3 regions of the Neobacillus sp. PS2-9 genome follow, and region 2 is predicted to be linked to each of the others. Evidence: riboswitches for the same ligand, from Rfam matches in the RefSeq annotation. Region 2 holds a riboswitch; each other region holds the start of a gene.
The links. Region 2 has a riboswitch for S-adenosylmethionine ahead of RCG25_RS03545 (methionine ABC transporter ATP-binding protein). Riboswitches for the same ligand answer to the same signal wherever they lie in the genome.

Region 1 (4,572 bases), 590 kb from region 2:
GCTCGTTGCAAACGAAAGGCCTTCTTTTACCAATTCCTCACGAAGCTCGACATAGTTATAAACTTCACCATTAAAAATAATCCAGTAACGTTCGTTTTCATATGTTAATGGCTGATGTCCACTCTCAATATCAATAATACTTAAACGGCGAAATCCAAATTGAATATGTTCGTCATAATAAAAACCATCATCATCCGGTCCACGATGGGTAATGATATCGTTCATATTTTTAAATAGTTGTTTTTGTTCATCACTAAAGTTTTGTGTTTTGTCGTGTACACAACCGATAAAACCACACATTATGTACCTCACCTACTCCAATCTAAATTAAACATTCTCTAAAAAACATCTCTATAATACTACCACTTTTTTATTAAAATAACACTGTGAACTTATAGGTAATTTTCGTACTATCATTTTTCACTTCTTTAGACCTACTTAAACATTTTATTCCAATAACCAATTACGTACCAACCATTTAGACGAAAAAAGAAAAAGAGAGTTACATTTAAAATGCAACTCCCTTCTATTAGGGTATTCGCTTGAGGGCGAATGATTTTTAGTGATTTGCTGCTTGTTCTTTTAATGTGTCTGCTTTGTCTGTACGCTCCCAAGGAAGATCCACATCTGTACGGCCAAAATGTCCGTAAGCTGCTGTCTGCTTGTAGATAGGACGGCGAAGGTTCAACATGTTAATGATACCAGCTGGGCGTAGATCAAAGTTTTGTTCTACTAAATCAACTAATACATCTTCACTTACTTTGCCAGTGCCAAACGTATCAACAGAAATGGAAACCGGTCTTGCTACACCGATTGCGTAAGCAAGTTGAACTTCACACTTCTCAGCAAGTCCTGCAGCAACAATATTCTTTGCTACATAACGTGCTGCATAAGCGGCAGAACGGTCAACCTTTGTAGGATCCTTACCAGAGAATGCGCCACCGCCGTGACGTGCATAGCCACCGTAAGTATCAACAATGATTTTACGGCCTGTTAAACCAGCATCCCCTTGTGGTCCGCCGATAACGAAACGGCCTGTTGGGTTAATGAAGTATTTTGTATTTTCATCGATTAATTCTTGTGGAACAACCGGATTGATCACATACTCTTTCAGATTACGTTGAATCTGTTCTAATGTAACTTCAGGGTGGTGTTGAGTAGAAATAACGATTGTATCAATACGAACTGGTTTATCGTTCTCATCATATTCAACTGTTACTTGTGTCTTTCCATCTGGACGTAGGTAAGGAAGTAGCTCTTCTTTACGAACTTCTGTTAAACGGCGTGCAAGCTTGTGCGCAAGGGAAATTGGAAGCGGCATAAGCTCCTTTGTTTCATTACATGCGAAACCAAACATTAAACCTTGGTCGCCTGCACCAATTGCTTCAATTTGCTCATCTGACATTTGGCCTTCACGAGCTTCAAGCGCTTGGTCAACACCCATCGCGATGTCAGGAGACTGTTCATCGATAGAAGTTAAAACTGCACATGTTTCGGAGTCAAATCCGTATTTTGCACGATTGTAACCAATGCTTTTAATTGTTTCACGAACAATTTTTGGAATGTCCACGTAAGTTGAAGTAGTAATCTCGCCAGCAACCAAAACTAAACCAGTTGTAACTGAAGTTTCAGCAGCAACACGTGCATTAGCATCTTTTGCTAAAATAGCATCTAAAATGGAATCAGAAATTTGGTCACAGATCTTATCGGGATGACCTTCAGTTACTGATTCAGAAGTGAACAAACGACGTTTTGTTGACATCTGAATTCCTCCTATATAGTGAGATAAGTGAGGTTATCTGTGTGGGTATGTAATGACCTTGCCGTTTAACCTCGGATTGATACGGAACTCATTCCCTTAGTAGTATGAAATAAATACAGGGTTTTTATTAATTAAACAATATTCTGCAATAACCCCATAGAAAATTCTAACGATGGAATAAATAGAAGCGATTATATAGCACGAAATCATTTGCAAACAAAAAACCTTTCCATCTCTGAGGAAAGGTTGATAGCAAAAGTTTTGCGCGCCTTTCACTCTTATCGTTCAAGGCTAGGCCTTGCTTCAGGTTTAGCACCTTTGCCCGAAAATAATAATAGAAGAAAACCTACTACTATCTTGCTTTCGTTTGCAGGTTGCTGGGTTTCATTGGGCCTGTCCCTCCACCAGCTCGGGATAAGAGAGTATCCGTTCAAGGGTAAATAATAACCTACACTGTCGAACAATGTCAATGCATTTTTCAAGAAATTTAAATTTAATCCATACAACCTATTTTTCATTAATTAGTATAGATTATTTGAATAAATGTGTTATACTTTTTATTAAATTATTACCATTAAAAACATGGAAAAAGGAAGGTTGCAGTAGATGAATTCTGTTCATATTCCCAATGACTTAAAACAAATGTTATCAGAAAGTAATGTCCACGTGCAATTATCAGTTCCCCAGTTAGTAGAAAAGATCTTATGTCGTAACGAAGGTTCTTTAACTTCGACTGGCGCTGTAAGCGTTTCAACTGGTAAATATACAGGCCGCTCACCTCAAGATAAATTCGTTGTGATGGAAGAGTCCACAAAGGATAAGATTGCTTGGGGTTCGTTGAATCAACCTATATCTGAAGAAATATTTACGAAACTTTATCAAAAAGTCCTAAATTATTTAAAACAACAAGAAGAGATTTTTGTGTTTAAAGGATTTGCAGGGGCAGATAAAAAATCCCGATTGCCTATCCAAGTAGTGAATGAATTTGCCTGGCACAATCTTTTTGTTCATCAACTATTTATACGTCCATCAGAGGATGAACTTTTATCGCATGACCCAGGATTTACGGTAATTTCAGCACCTAATTTTAAGGCAGATCCTAAGGTCGACGGAACCAATTCAGAAACCTTTATCATCATCTCATTTGAACGCCGCATTGTTCTCATCGGTGGGACTGAATATGCAGGTGAAATGAAAAAGTCCATTTTTTCCGTAATGAATTACTTATTACCGGAAAACAATATTTTCTCCATGCACTGTTCTGCAAATGTAGGAATTGAGGGAGATGTCGCTCTATTCTTTGGTCTATCAGGAACAGGAAAAACTACTTTATCCGCTGATCCAAATCGCCGTTTGATTGGTGATGATGAGCACGGTTGGTCATCAAACGGTGTCTTTAATATCGAGGGAGGGTGCTATGCGAAATGCATCAATCTTTCTAGGGAAAAAGAGCCGCAAATATTTGATGCCATTCGGTTTGGAACTGTTCTTGAAAATGTAACGCTTAACCTGGAATCGCGGGTCCCTGATTATGATGACGGAACGTTAACAGAGAATACTAGGGCAGCATATCCAATTGATGCCATTGATAATATTGCCAAACCAAGTATTGCCGGACACCCAAATACAATTGTCTTCTTAACTGCAGACGCGTTCGGGGTATTACCTCCTATCTCAAAATTAACAAAAGAACAGGCTATGTATCACTTTTTAAGTGGGTATACGTCTAAGCTTGCCGGTACCGAACGTGGTGTAACCTCACCTGAGGCAACGTTCTCAACCTGCTTTGGTGCACCATTTTTACCGCTTCCTGCTACTCGCTATGCTGACATGCTCGGTGAAAAAATTCTTGAGCATAATGCGAACGTATTCCTTGTGAATACAGGCTGGACTGGCGGAGAATATGGAATTGGAAGCAGAATGAAGCTCGCTTACACAAGAGCCATGATTCAAGCGGCACTTGAAGGGGAATTAAACCATGTTGAGACAACGAAAGATGAAATCTTCGGTTTAAATATTCCACTTCATATTGCCGGTGTTCCTGATGAAGTATTACAGCCAAGTAAAACATGGTCAGATCCAGATGCCTATGAAAAGAAAGCAAAAGAACTTGCAGCAAAGTTCCGCGAAAACTTCAGAAAATTCACGGATGTATCCGTTGAAATTGAAGAAAAAGGCGGTCCAATAGCCTAATAAGAAAAGCGCAAGCGCCTTGATCAGCCCCGACAGGCAAATGTTCTTCTGCAAAAAAGTCGCTCTTTGACTTTTATTGCAGAAGGTTATTTGACCCGAGGGGCTAGGCGCTGGAGCTGGACAATTCTCGAAGTCGAATTTTAACTTTCCTATAATGTGTGAAAAGCCCATATCATTCATTTGATATGGGCTTTCTAACTTCTACAGCCTCCGAATGTTTTAACACGCTAAATCGGTATTTGCCGCTCTTTTTAATTTGAAAATCACCTGTATATAAAGAAACCTTTCTACCGTCAGTTGTTGTGTAGTCTGTTTTGTCTTTAAATGTAAAGGTAGTCACTTCAGCATTTTCTATTTGAAATAACTCTAGTTCAATTTCAGTTGGAAGATTGTCACCTTCAACTTCAATCACAGCATCCTCATAAAAACCAGCGTATAAATCTTCTTGTGAGATCATTAAAGTAGAATTCCCTATTTTAATATAAGGTTCCTTCACATAAATGGAGAATGTACCTACCTTTTTATTTCCAGCAGTAAAGGTAAGGTTGTATACGCCAGAATCAGTAAATGGCTCGAAACTTGTCATGGCATGGCCATCAGACCCATACATGCCACCA
Region 2 (4,572 bases):
AATTATGTGTTCCGAATCAATCCTTATTTTACAGCTGTGGAGCAGGGAATATTTAAAAATAATCTCTCCTTTAGAACGAACGGCGGTACCATAAGAGATTCAATCAGCGGAAATGTCGATGAGACCAATTTCCTTTTTGACGGGTCAAAGACAGTGAATAGTGCTGGTGTAGCGGTTTCAGCGAAGGACTTTGTCAGTCTCGATGTCCCTGAAGAGTTTACTAGATATGAAAATGGTGCCATTAATTATGGGAACTTCCTCCGTTTAGCTCCTGAGAGCGAACTAAGTAAAGCGGGAACCCATGTCGGCGCGTTAGCAGCTAACCCAGTATCTATTAAAGTGGAAGGTCCGGATTCCTTAAGAGAAGGAGAAACGGCTTCGCTTGTGGTGAAGGGTGTTTATTATGATGGATCTGTCCAAACATTGACCGATGAAGTGGAATTTACTAGTGCGGATCACACTGTTGCGGTGGTGAACCAAAACGGTGTTGTTCAAGCTGGTAAAAAAGGTAAAACAACAATCAAAGTCTCGTACCATGGCTTAACAGCTGAGCTTCAAATCCATGTTAAAACCATGCCGCCTGGGCTGAAAAAGAAGTAAAGAAATGGGGACAGTCCCCCGCTGCGTTAAAGCGCCGGGGGACTGTCCCCATCTTTTCCCCTTATTTCTTCATCCACTCCGGCTTTCCAAAGCCTTTAAACTTCTCATCAATGACTTTTTTGAAGTCTGCAGATTCCACGACTTCTTTAATATCTTTTGCAAGTTGAGAATCTTTGTTTTCTGTTTTTACCGCAACGATATTGCGATAGGAATCTAGCATATTTTCAAGTGCTAGTGCATCTAGCAGGTTCATTTTTGCAGCCAATGCGAAGTTTCCAGGTACTGCCGCTAAATCGACACTGTCCACAGAACGAGGAAGCTGGCCTGCTTCAATTGCTTGGAACTTCAAGTTTTTCTTATTTTCAACAATGTCCTTCTCAGATACTTTCAACGGGTCGGCACTTTCGTTAATTGTAATTAGGCCTTCATCACGAAGTGTATTTAAGGCACGAGCTGCGTTTGTTGGGTCATTCGGAAGCGTAACCGTTGCTCCGTTTTTCACTTCATCCAATGATTTGAATTTCTTTGAGTAAAGCCCCATTGGTGCAGTTGGAACAGAAATCAGTGCAGACAACTTCATGTTGTTTTCCTTCGCAAAATTCTCTAGATAGATAGAATGCTGGAATAGGTTTGCTTGGATGTCCCCATTGTCTAACGCTTTATTTGGCTGGATGTAATCACTGAATTCTACAATCTCAACTTTGTAGCCCTTCTTTTCTAAACCAGGAACAATTGCTTCCTTCAACATATCACTGTACGGACCAGCAGTAGCCCCTAATTTAATATCTTTAGATTTTGCTACTGCTTTGTCTTTACTCTCTGAACTGCTGCCGCATGCTGCTAACGCACCTACAACTAAAACTAACACCATTGCTAAAAACCATTTTTTCATAACTTTTTCCTTCCTTCCTTATCTTCTTTTATCGACAACTTTGGCAACAAAATCACCAAGCAGTTGAATAACCTGAACTAAAATAATTAATATAACAACAGTGGCAATCATGATGGTATTGTCATAGCGGTAATACCCAAAGCGAATTGCTAAATCTCCAATTCCACCGCCGCCCACTGTCCCGGCCATCGCCGAAAATCCGATTAAACTAATAAGGGTCAACGTAATACCCGAGATGATTCCTGATCTTGCTTCAAGGAGCAGAACATCTTTTATAATCATGGTTGGCGTCGCTCCCGCCGCAATCGCCGCTTCGATGACCCCTTTATCGATTTCCCTTAATGCCGTTTCGACGATTCGAGCAAAGAATGGAATGGCTGCCACCGATAGCGACACACTTGCGGCTGTCGGTCCAATCGTCGAACCAACGATGAAGTTGGTTAATGGAATTAGCGCTACCAGCAAGATAATAAATGGAATCGAACGAATCAAGTTTACTAGGAATCCCATCGTTACTTGAATCATGCGATTTTGTAAAAACAAGCCTTTGTCAGTGACAAATAACAGGATTCCCACTGGCAAGCCAATGACGATGGCAATCGCTAAGGAAATCATAATCATATAAATCGTCTGCATAAAAGCAGTATTGATATCTGGAATTAATTCCACCAGATGCTGAAAATCAAATCCCATTTCGTAACACCTCCACTTGCGCGGCCCGGTCCTCAATGTATCGAAGGGCCGCGGTCAATTCCTCTTTCGCACCTTTCAGTTCCATAATGAAAATGCCCAAGGGCAATTCTTGGATGTATTCAATCGAACCATGGAGGAAGTTCCCTTTTACGCTGAATGTCTGCAGCATATCGGAAATGACCCCCTCACCGGCGACTTTCCCTTTAAATAACACCTTAATGATTGGCCCTTCACTGCTAGACAGGATGGACTCCGGTATATCAAAAGATACTACACTATCAATAAACTCTCCGGTGAGCTCCGCCTGAGGGTTGGCGAAGATGTCATAGACTGCTCCTTCTTCAATCACCTTCCCGTCTTGCATAATCGCCATCCGGTGGCAAATTTCTTTTACTACGTCCATCTCATGCGTGATGAGAATAATCGTAATGTTAAGCTCCCTGTTGATCTTTTTTAATAGATTCAAAATCGACTTGGTTGTGGTCGGGTCAAGGGCGGAGGTTGCCTCATCACACAGCAGGACTGTTGGATTATTGGCGAGTGCCCGTGCAATCCCCACCCGCTGCTTTTGTCCACCGCTCAGCTGGGCTGGATACACATCGCGCTTATCCGCAAGTCCCACCGTTTCTAGTAATTCCATCACACGGGTGCTGATTTGATTCTTCGGATAGTTGGCCGCTTTCAGCGAAAAAGCAATATTTTCATAGACTGTCTTTTGACTGATGAGGTAAAAGTGTTGAAAGATCATGCCAATCTTTAGCCGTGCCAGACGAAGCTTCTCCCCTTTTAAGGAAGTAAGGTCCGTCCCATCGACAGTAATAGTGCCTGAAGTAGGTTGTTCCAACAAGTTAATGCAGCGGAGCAACGAGCTTTTTCCGGCGCCAGAGTAGCCGACGATACCATAGATTTCCCCTCGTTGAACCGTTAAAGAAACATCATCGACTCCCTTGACCGTTCCACTTTTCGTTTTATATTCCTTTGTTAGTTGACGAATCTCAATCATAATGATGACCTCTTTTTTCATGAGCGATATTTTAAAATAATGTTTATCCAGTTAGCCTGCTACGACCCTGTTGGATTTTTCCATACAAAAAATGCCCCTTTCAACTGAAAGGAGCATCGAAATACAAACAATTATTTCAAGCTTATCTTTCAGAATGAAAGTCATTCTGCTGGAATTGGCACCTTCCCAATTAGGGGGTTGCCGGACGTCATAGGGCCAAGTCCCTCGGTCACTCTCGATAAGAATTATTAGTTTTTTTTAACATTTTTGATATTACTAATCTATTTTTATATTGTCAATCATCAAAAAATAATATTCTACCATTGTAAGTGTTTCCATTATTATCAAATCAACTATTTAGGGCGTCTAAAAAAATTTTTGGGGACAGTCCCCCGGCGCTTTAGCGCAGTGGGGGACTGTCCCCGCTCTTTTAGATAAAGTTCTGTGTCGTATTATTTCTACTGAACCGATACACGGCGATCAGGAAGAATGCCGCTGCAAAGGCGAATAGAATGATGTAGTGTAGGTACAGGCCGCTGAAGGTGCTTCCTTCCTGCAATTTAGTGAGTGTGTCTAAGGTCCAGCGCTGCGGCAGGAATTCTGCAATTTTTTGCAACGATTTCGGCATGACTTCAACTGGCCAGAAGCAGCCAGACAGCATGACAGTCGGAGTGATCACTAAGTTTTGCAAAGCGCCCGCCGCACTCCGGTTGTTGGCGAAAGAAATGATCACTAATGACAAACCGACTGAAATCAAGGAAAAGAGAATCATAACAAACGCGGCTTCCCAAAAGGACACATTCACGCCCATATCAAAGACCATTCTCATAATGGTTAACGTGATTAACACCTGGATCGTCATCACAATCATATTCACAATCACATTCGCGAATACATACTTCCTCGCATTGATCGGTGTCGATAATAAGCGGTAATACGTCCGCTGTTCTTTTTCCAACAAAATAATCTCAGATAGATTAACTGCCGACATCATCATGATCATAATCAGGAACCCAATCGCTTGGTTGGTCATAAGCTTATTTTTTGAAGCATCTTCCACTGAATGGTTCACAAGCTTATATCCACTTTGCTGATAGTCCTTCACCATCTGTTCGAACATCGGCTGGTTACCGTCCGCCGCACGACTGATCGTTGCTAAATTATTGATATATTGATATAAATAGGACTTCACAAATCCTGTCACCGCAGCCCCTTTGATAGAGCTAATCTCAATATGGTCAGGTGAACCCTTCAGCACGCTATCTGAGAATCCTTTTTCAAAGATAATCACAGAGTCAAGCTTGCCAGACGTAATCTGCGCCTTCCCCTCTGCTGCCTCCACCCCGGACACCTTCACGTTCTCTAACCCTTTGAGAAATTGAAT
Region 3 (4,572 bases), 1.5 Mb from region 2:
AAAGTTAGTTTATTTCCATTAAGAAGGACTTCTCCTCCAGTTAATTTTTCAGAACCAAAAAGCGCCTTGCACAGCTCAGTTTTTCCAGCACCGACTAGCCCAGCCACTCCAACGATTTCTCCAGATTTCACATGTAAATGGAAATCTTTAATTTTACTTCTATCTGAAAGTCCCTTCACCTCAAGAACTGTGTTTCCAATTCTCGTATTCTTTTTCGGGAACTGTTCCTCCAGCTTTTGGCCAAGCATGTGCTCCACCACTTGATTCTGTGTTGTCTCTGAGATGTTCTCTTTTACAACAAATTCTCCATTTCTCATTACTGTAATTTCATCACAGATTTCAAAAATCTCTGGCAGGCGGTGCGAAATAAAGATAATCCCGACATTTTGCCTCTTTAATTCGCGGGCAATTCGAAAAAGCTCGGTCGTTTCCGTATGACTTAAGGGTGCAGTTGGTTCATCTAGAATCAGATACTTACACCGATTCGAGACAGCTCTTGCAATGAGAATCATTTGCTTTTCTGCTAGAGAAAGCTCACTCACAAGCTTTTTCGTAGAAAGTGTAATATTCATTTCACCCAGGATTTGTGCTGCTTTTTGATGAAGAGTCTTCCAGTTCATCCACTGCTTTTTTCCCATATGATGAACCGTGTCCATCAACATAATATTCTCGGCAACCGTTAAATTAGGAATCAGTGCCGTATCGACTTCTTGATAGACAATCTGTATGCCCGCATCCTGGGCATCTTTTGGTGATCGAATGTTCAAAGATTCCCCGTCCAGCACAATTTCACCGGTATAGTGATTATAAGCCCCTGACAGGACTTTCATTAGAGTTGATTTCCCTGCACCATTTGCTCCAATCAATGCCTGAATCTTTCCCGTCTTTGTTGAAAAATGAACCTGATTTAAAGCTTTCACTCCTGGAAATTCAATAGTTATATTTTTCATTTCCAATGTTGACTGCATGAAATCGCCCCCCTATCAAGCAAACACTCTCTTAATCAAGTGAAAAAGAGAGTGCTTATAGTAACCATTAATTATTTATAATATTTTTTTAATGTTTTCATCCAATCTTCTTCGAATGCATCTGATTGGCCCCATCCAGAAATAATTTTTGATAGATTAACCATGTTAACAGGATCTTTAGACTTTTGAAGATTGTCTTGTGAAACTAGAGAAGCCTCTAAATCATAGGTTTTTGGTGTTTCTTCACCTGCTAGTTTTTTAGCAAGCAATCTCAAATCCACCGCACCAATTAGTTTAGGATCCACGGCAGCTGTGTATTTCCAAGCACTACCTTTTCTTTGAATCTCTTGAAGGTCCGCATTCGAAACATCAATACCATAAATTTTTACTTCTTCACGGCCCGCCTCTTTTAGAGCTCGTGCGGCACCAATAGCAAAGGCATCCCAAGTAGCAAAGATGGCATCCAACTTTCCTTTTGGATATTTATTTAACATGGCAGCTACGGCGTTTTGTGTTTGAACACTGGTATCTGCAGCGGCTACACCGAACCGTTCCACTTCTTTAATTCCAGGATTTTTTGAAAGTACATCTTGATATACTTTGTTTCGTCTAACCATTGGTGGAAAACCGTCAACCCAAAGGTACGCAATATTGGCTTTGCCCTTCGTATCCTTTACAAGCTGATCCAATGCTAAAGTTGCCAATGCTTCGTCATCCTGTGATGTAAGTGTTACTCCCTCCACTTCAGCCAACTTTGGATTAGAGTCAAATGTAACCACGCTTTTTCCTTTTTCGACGATTTTCTTTACATCGTTCACCGTCGCATCATCATCACCATGTGAAATAATGAATCCATCATAGTCCTGATCTAACGCCTGATTTATAGCATCATGGAATTTTGCTGTATCTCCGTTTGCAGTAAACACATCCACTTGTAATCCTAAGGCTTCTCCCTCTTCTTTTGCTCCTGCTAAGAATTGAGCTGTGTGGTCGTCACCGCCAATTTTACGAATGACCTTAATTTTCAACTTGTCACTTTTAAATTTTTCTGGTACTCCTTCAAGTGATACATTTTTATTTCCACTAGCTTTCTTCGTTTCTCCCCCAGAAGCACACCCCGTGAGTAGCAGGCTTGCAGCCAATGTTGATACAAGCACACTTTTTAATAAATTTCTTTTCATGATAAAAGCTCCCCCTTTTTGTCTTTCTTATCAAAATAAACTATTCCCATTGGAGAAGTTTTCTTTTAAGTAAAAATAAAAAACCTCTCCAGAAAAGAGAGGTTTCATCACAAATGTTGGACTACTCCTCTCTTATCTCTCAAAACATTAGATGTTTTGCAGGATTTAGCACCAATTCCTTTTCGGAACGGTTGCTGGGCGTCATCGGGCCAGTCCCTCTGCCACTCTTGATAAGAGAACGTATTATTGATTTAAAGTAATAAACTAAATTTAAACTCACATTAACAAGTTGTCAATAGTATTTTAAATATTTTTAATAAAGTAATAACTCTTTTTAATCATATTGAACGGAGTTGGGAAAACTATTATTAAACCTAAACCCAGTTATTGCTTTATTCTCCTAAGAAATTTCGGTATGATTATATTTAGTAAACCGAAATAAATTGCAGAAAGAAGTGTTACCATCCATGAATAAGCAGGAAAGTGCAAAGCGTAATTTACTAATTATGTGGTTTGCCAACTTCTTCGTTGCCGGTAGTATGACGATGGTCATGCCGTTTATTTCTCTGTATATTGAAACGTTTGGGGACTTTTCTGAGAAATATGTCCAGCATTGGTCGGGTATTACCTTTGGGATTACCTTTGTTTCTGCCTTTCTTTTTTCACCGGTTTGGGGAAAAATTGGAGATCGCTATGGTCGGAAAAAGATACTTATCATTTCTGGATTAGGGATGGCTGTATCTATCTTTTTAATGGGATTTGTTCATTCAGTCTGGCAGCTGCTCTTTCTACGGTTTTTCATGGGCTTTTTCTCAGGGTTTATCCCGATGTCACAGGCATTCATCTCCACACAAACACCAAAAGAGATTGCTGGTCGTGTCCTTGGGACATTACAAACAGGAAGTATAACGGGTTCACTGTTAGGCCCCATGCTCGGAGGAATTTTAGCCGATACACTCGGCTATGCGACCACCTTTAAATGGACTTCGATTTCCATATTCATCTCAGCCATGCTTGTCATCACTACGAAGGAATTTCTCATAGAACCAACGAAGGGTACTAAATCACATTATTCTAGTAAAGAGGTTATCAAACACATCCTACGAAATCCTGTACTATTAACTGTATTGCTTATTTCATCTCTTGTACAAATCGCCCATTTCAGCATCCAACCAATCCTGTCGTTATTTGTAAGTGATTTGCATGGGCCAAACAATGTTGCTTTTTATTCAGGGATTGCCTTTTCCGCAGCGGGAATAGGCAACTTACTCATGTCACGGAACTGGGGAAAGATTGCAGATAAATATGGTTATATCAAAATTTTAGTCATACTTCTATTTTCAGCTGGAATAGTGTACTTACCAGGAGCGATCGTGACTGGTCTTTGGCAGCTTGTCATCATCCGGATTGCCTTAGGTGTGACCATTGGCGGAATCATTCCTGTCAGGATTGCTTATATTCGCCAGGAGGCTCCGATTACCATGCAAGGTGAGGTCCTCGGGTATAACAATAGTCTAAGATTTCTCGGTAACATCATTGGGCCCATGCTGGGGGGCTTTCTTTCTGGCTACTTTGGCTTTTCCGCCGTTTTCATAAGTACCAGTGCTTTATTGATTATGAGCGGACTGATTTTGCTCGTATCATTGCTCCGACATCCTAAGCTTGTTAAACATACAGCGTAATAACTCATTCAGTATACAAAAGTTACCAGTAACTTTATTGAAATAAATTAGGTTATTCCGGAAATATATGATACAATAACTCTACCATTTGAATTACTGTTTCATTTGTGTGCCCTACTCATTCATGAGTGGGGTTTTTGTTTTGGTTTTTTTTGAATGGCTTTGTTAAAATTGCCTATTGATTTCCGCTCCAGGCTCTTCGCTTTCCGTGGGCGTTTCGGCGAGCCTCCTCGGCGCTTGCGCCTGCGGGGTCTCCCCTGAACCGTACTCCCACAGGACATTGAATAAGCTTCCTTGAATCTACACCGCACGAAGGAAATGCGATAGCATTTTCGAGGATCTTCGAGTCTTCCGCTCCAATCAACAGGGTATAAAAATCAACACTGTTCTTTAACACAGCCTTTTGAATAAAAAAAACAGACTCTATAAAATAGAGCCTGTCTTATCCGAAATGGTATTAAGCTTTACGAACGTTAGTAGCTTGTGGTCCACGTTGACCTTGTTCTACTTCAAAAGTAACAGCTTGACCTTCGTCTAATGATTTGAAACCTTCGCTTTGGATTGCTGAGAAGTGAACGAATACATCGTCTCCAGCTTCGCGTTCGATGAATCCAAAACCTTTTTCTGCGTTAAACCATTTTACTTTACCTTGTTCCATGTGTGTTTCCTCCTGCTGTGTGCTTTTGCACACATTATGGTACTATCCTTGCACTCAGTGATCATCAAGACGAAAAGTTAACT

Region 1: linked by a shared signal. The riboswitch ahead of metK (methionine adenosyltransferase) and the one ahead of RCG25_RS03545 (methionine ABC transporter ATP-binding protein) in region 2 are both predicted to bind S-adenosylmethionine.
Region 3: linked by a shared signal. The riboswitch ahead of RCG25_RS22055 (sugar ABC transporter substrate-binding protein) and the one ahead of RCG25_RS03545 (methionine ABC transporter ATP-binding protein) in region 2 are both predicted to bind S-adenosylmethionine.

Annotation. Positions count from the first base shown of each region.
Region 1 is NZ_CP133269.1:1,286,358-1,290,929, reverse strand. It holds gene asnB (asparagine synthase (glutamine-hydrolyzing)) at 1-300, opposite strand, end outside; gene metK (methionine adenosyltransferase) at 560-1,762, opposite strand; SAM riboswitch class I at 2,038-2,183, opposite strand; gene pckA (phosphoenolpyruvate carboxykinase (ATP)) at 2,369-3,955, shown strand; gene RCG25_RS06350 (hypothetical protein) at 4,128-4,572, opposite strand, start outside.
Region 2 is NZ_CP133269.1:691,591-696,162, reverse strand. It holds gene RCG25_RS03560 (right-handed parallel beta-helix repeat-containing protein) at 1-600, shown strand, start outside; gene RCG25_RS03555 (MetQ/NlpA family ABC transporter substrate-binding protein) at 662-1,492, opposite strand; gene RCG25_RS03550 (methionine ABC transporter permease) at 1,511-2,185, opposite strand; gene RCG25_RS03545 (methionine ABC transporter ATP-binding protein) at 2,175-3,188, opposite strand; SAM riboswitch class I at 3,328-3,433, opposite strand; gene RCG25_RS03540 (ABC transporter permease) at 3,619-4,572, opposite strand, start outside.
Region 3 is NZ_CP133269.1:4,406,557-4,411,128, forward strand. It holds gene RCG25_RS22050 (sugar ABC transporter ATP-binding protein) at 1-968, opposite strand, end outside; gene RCG25_RS22055 (sugar ABC transporter substrate-binding protein) at 1,040-2,149, opposite strand; SAM riboswitch class I at 2,279-2,386, opposite strand; gene RCG25_RS22060 (MFS transporter) at 2,617-3,831, shown strand; gene RCG25_RS22065 (cold-shock protein) at 4,289-4,489, opposite strand.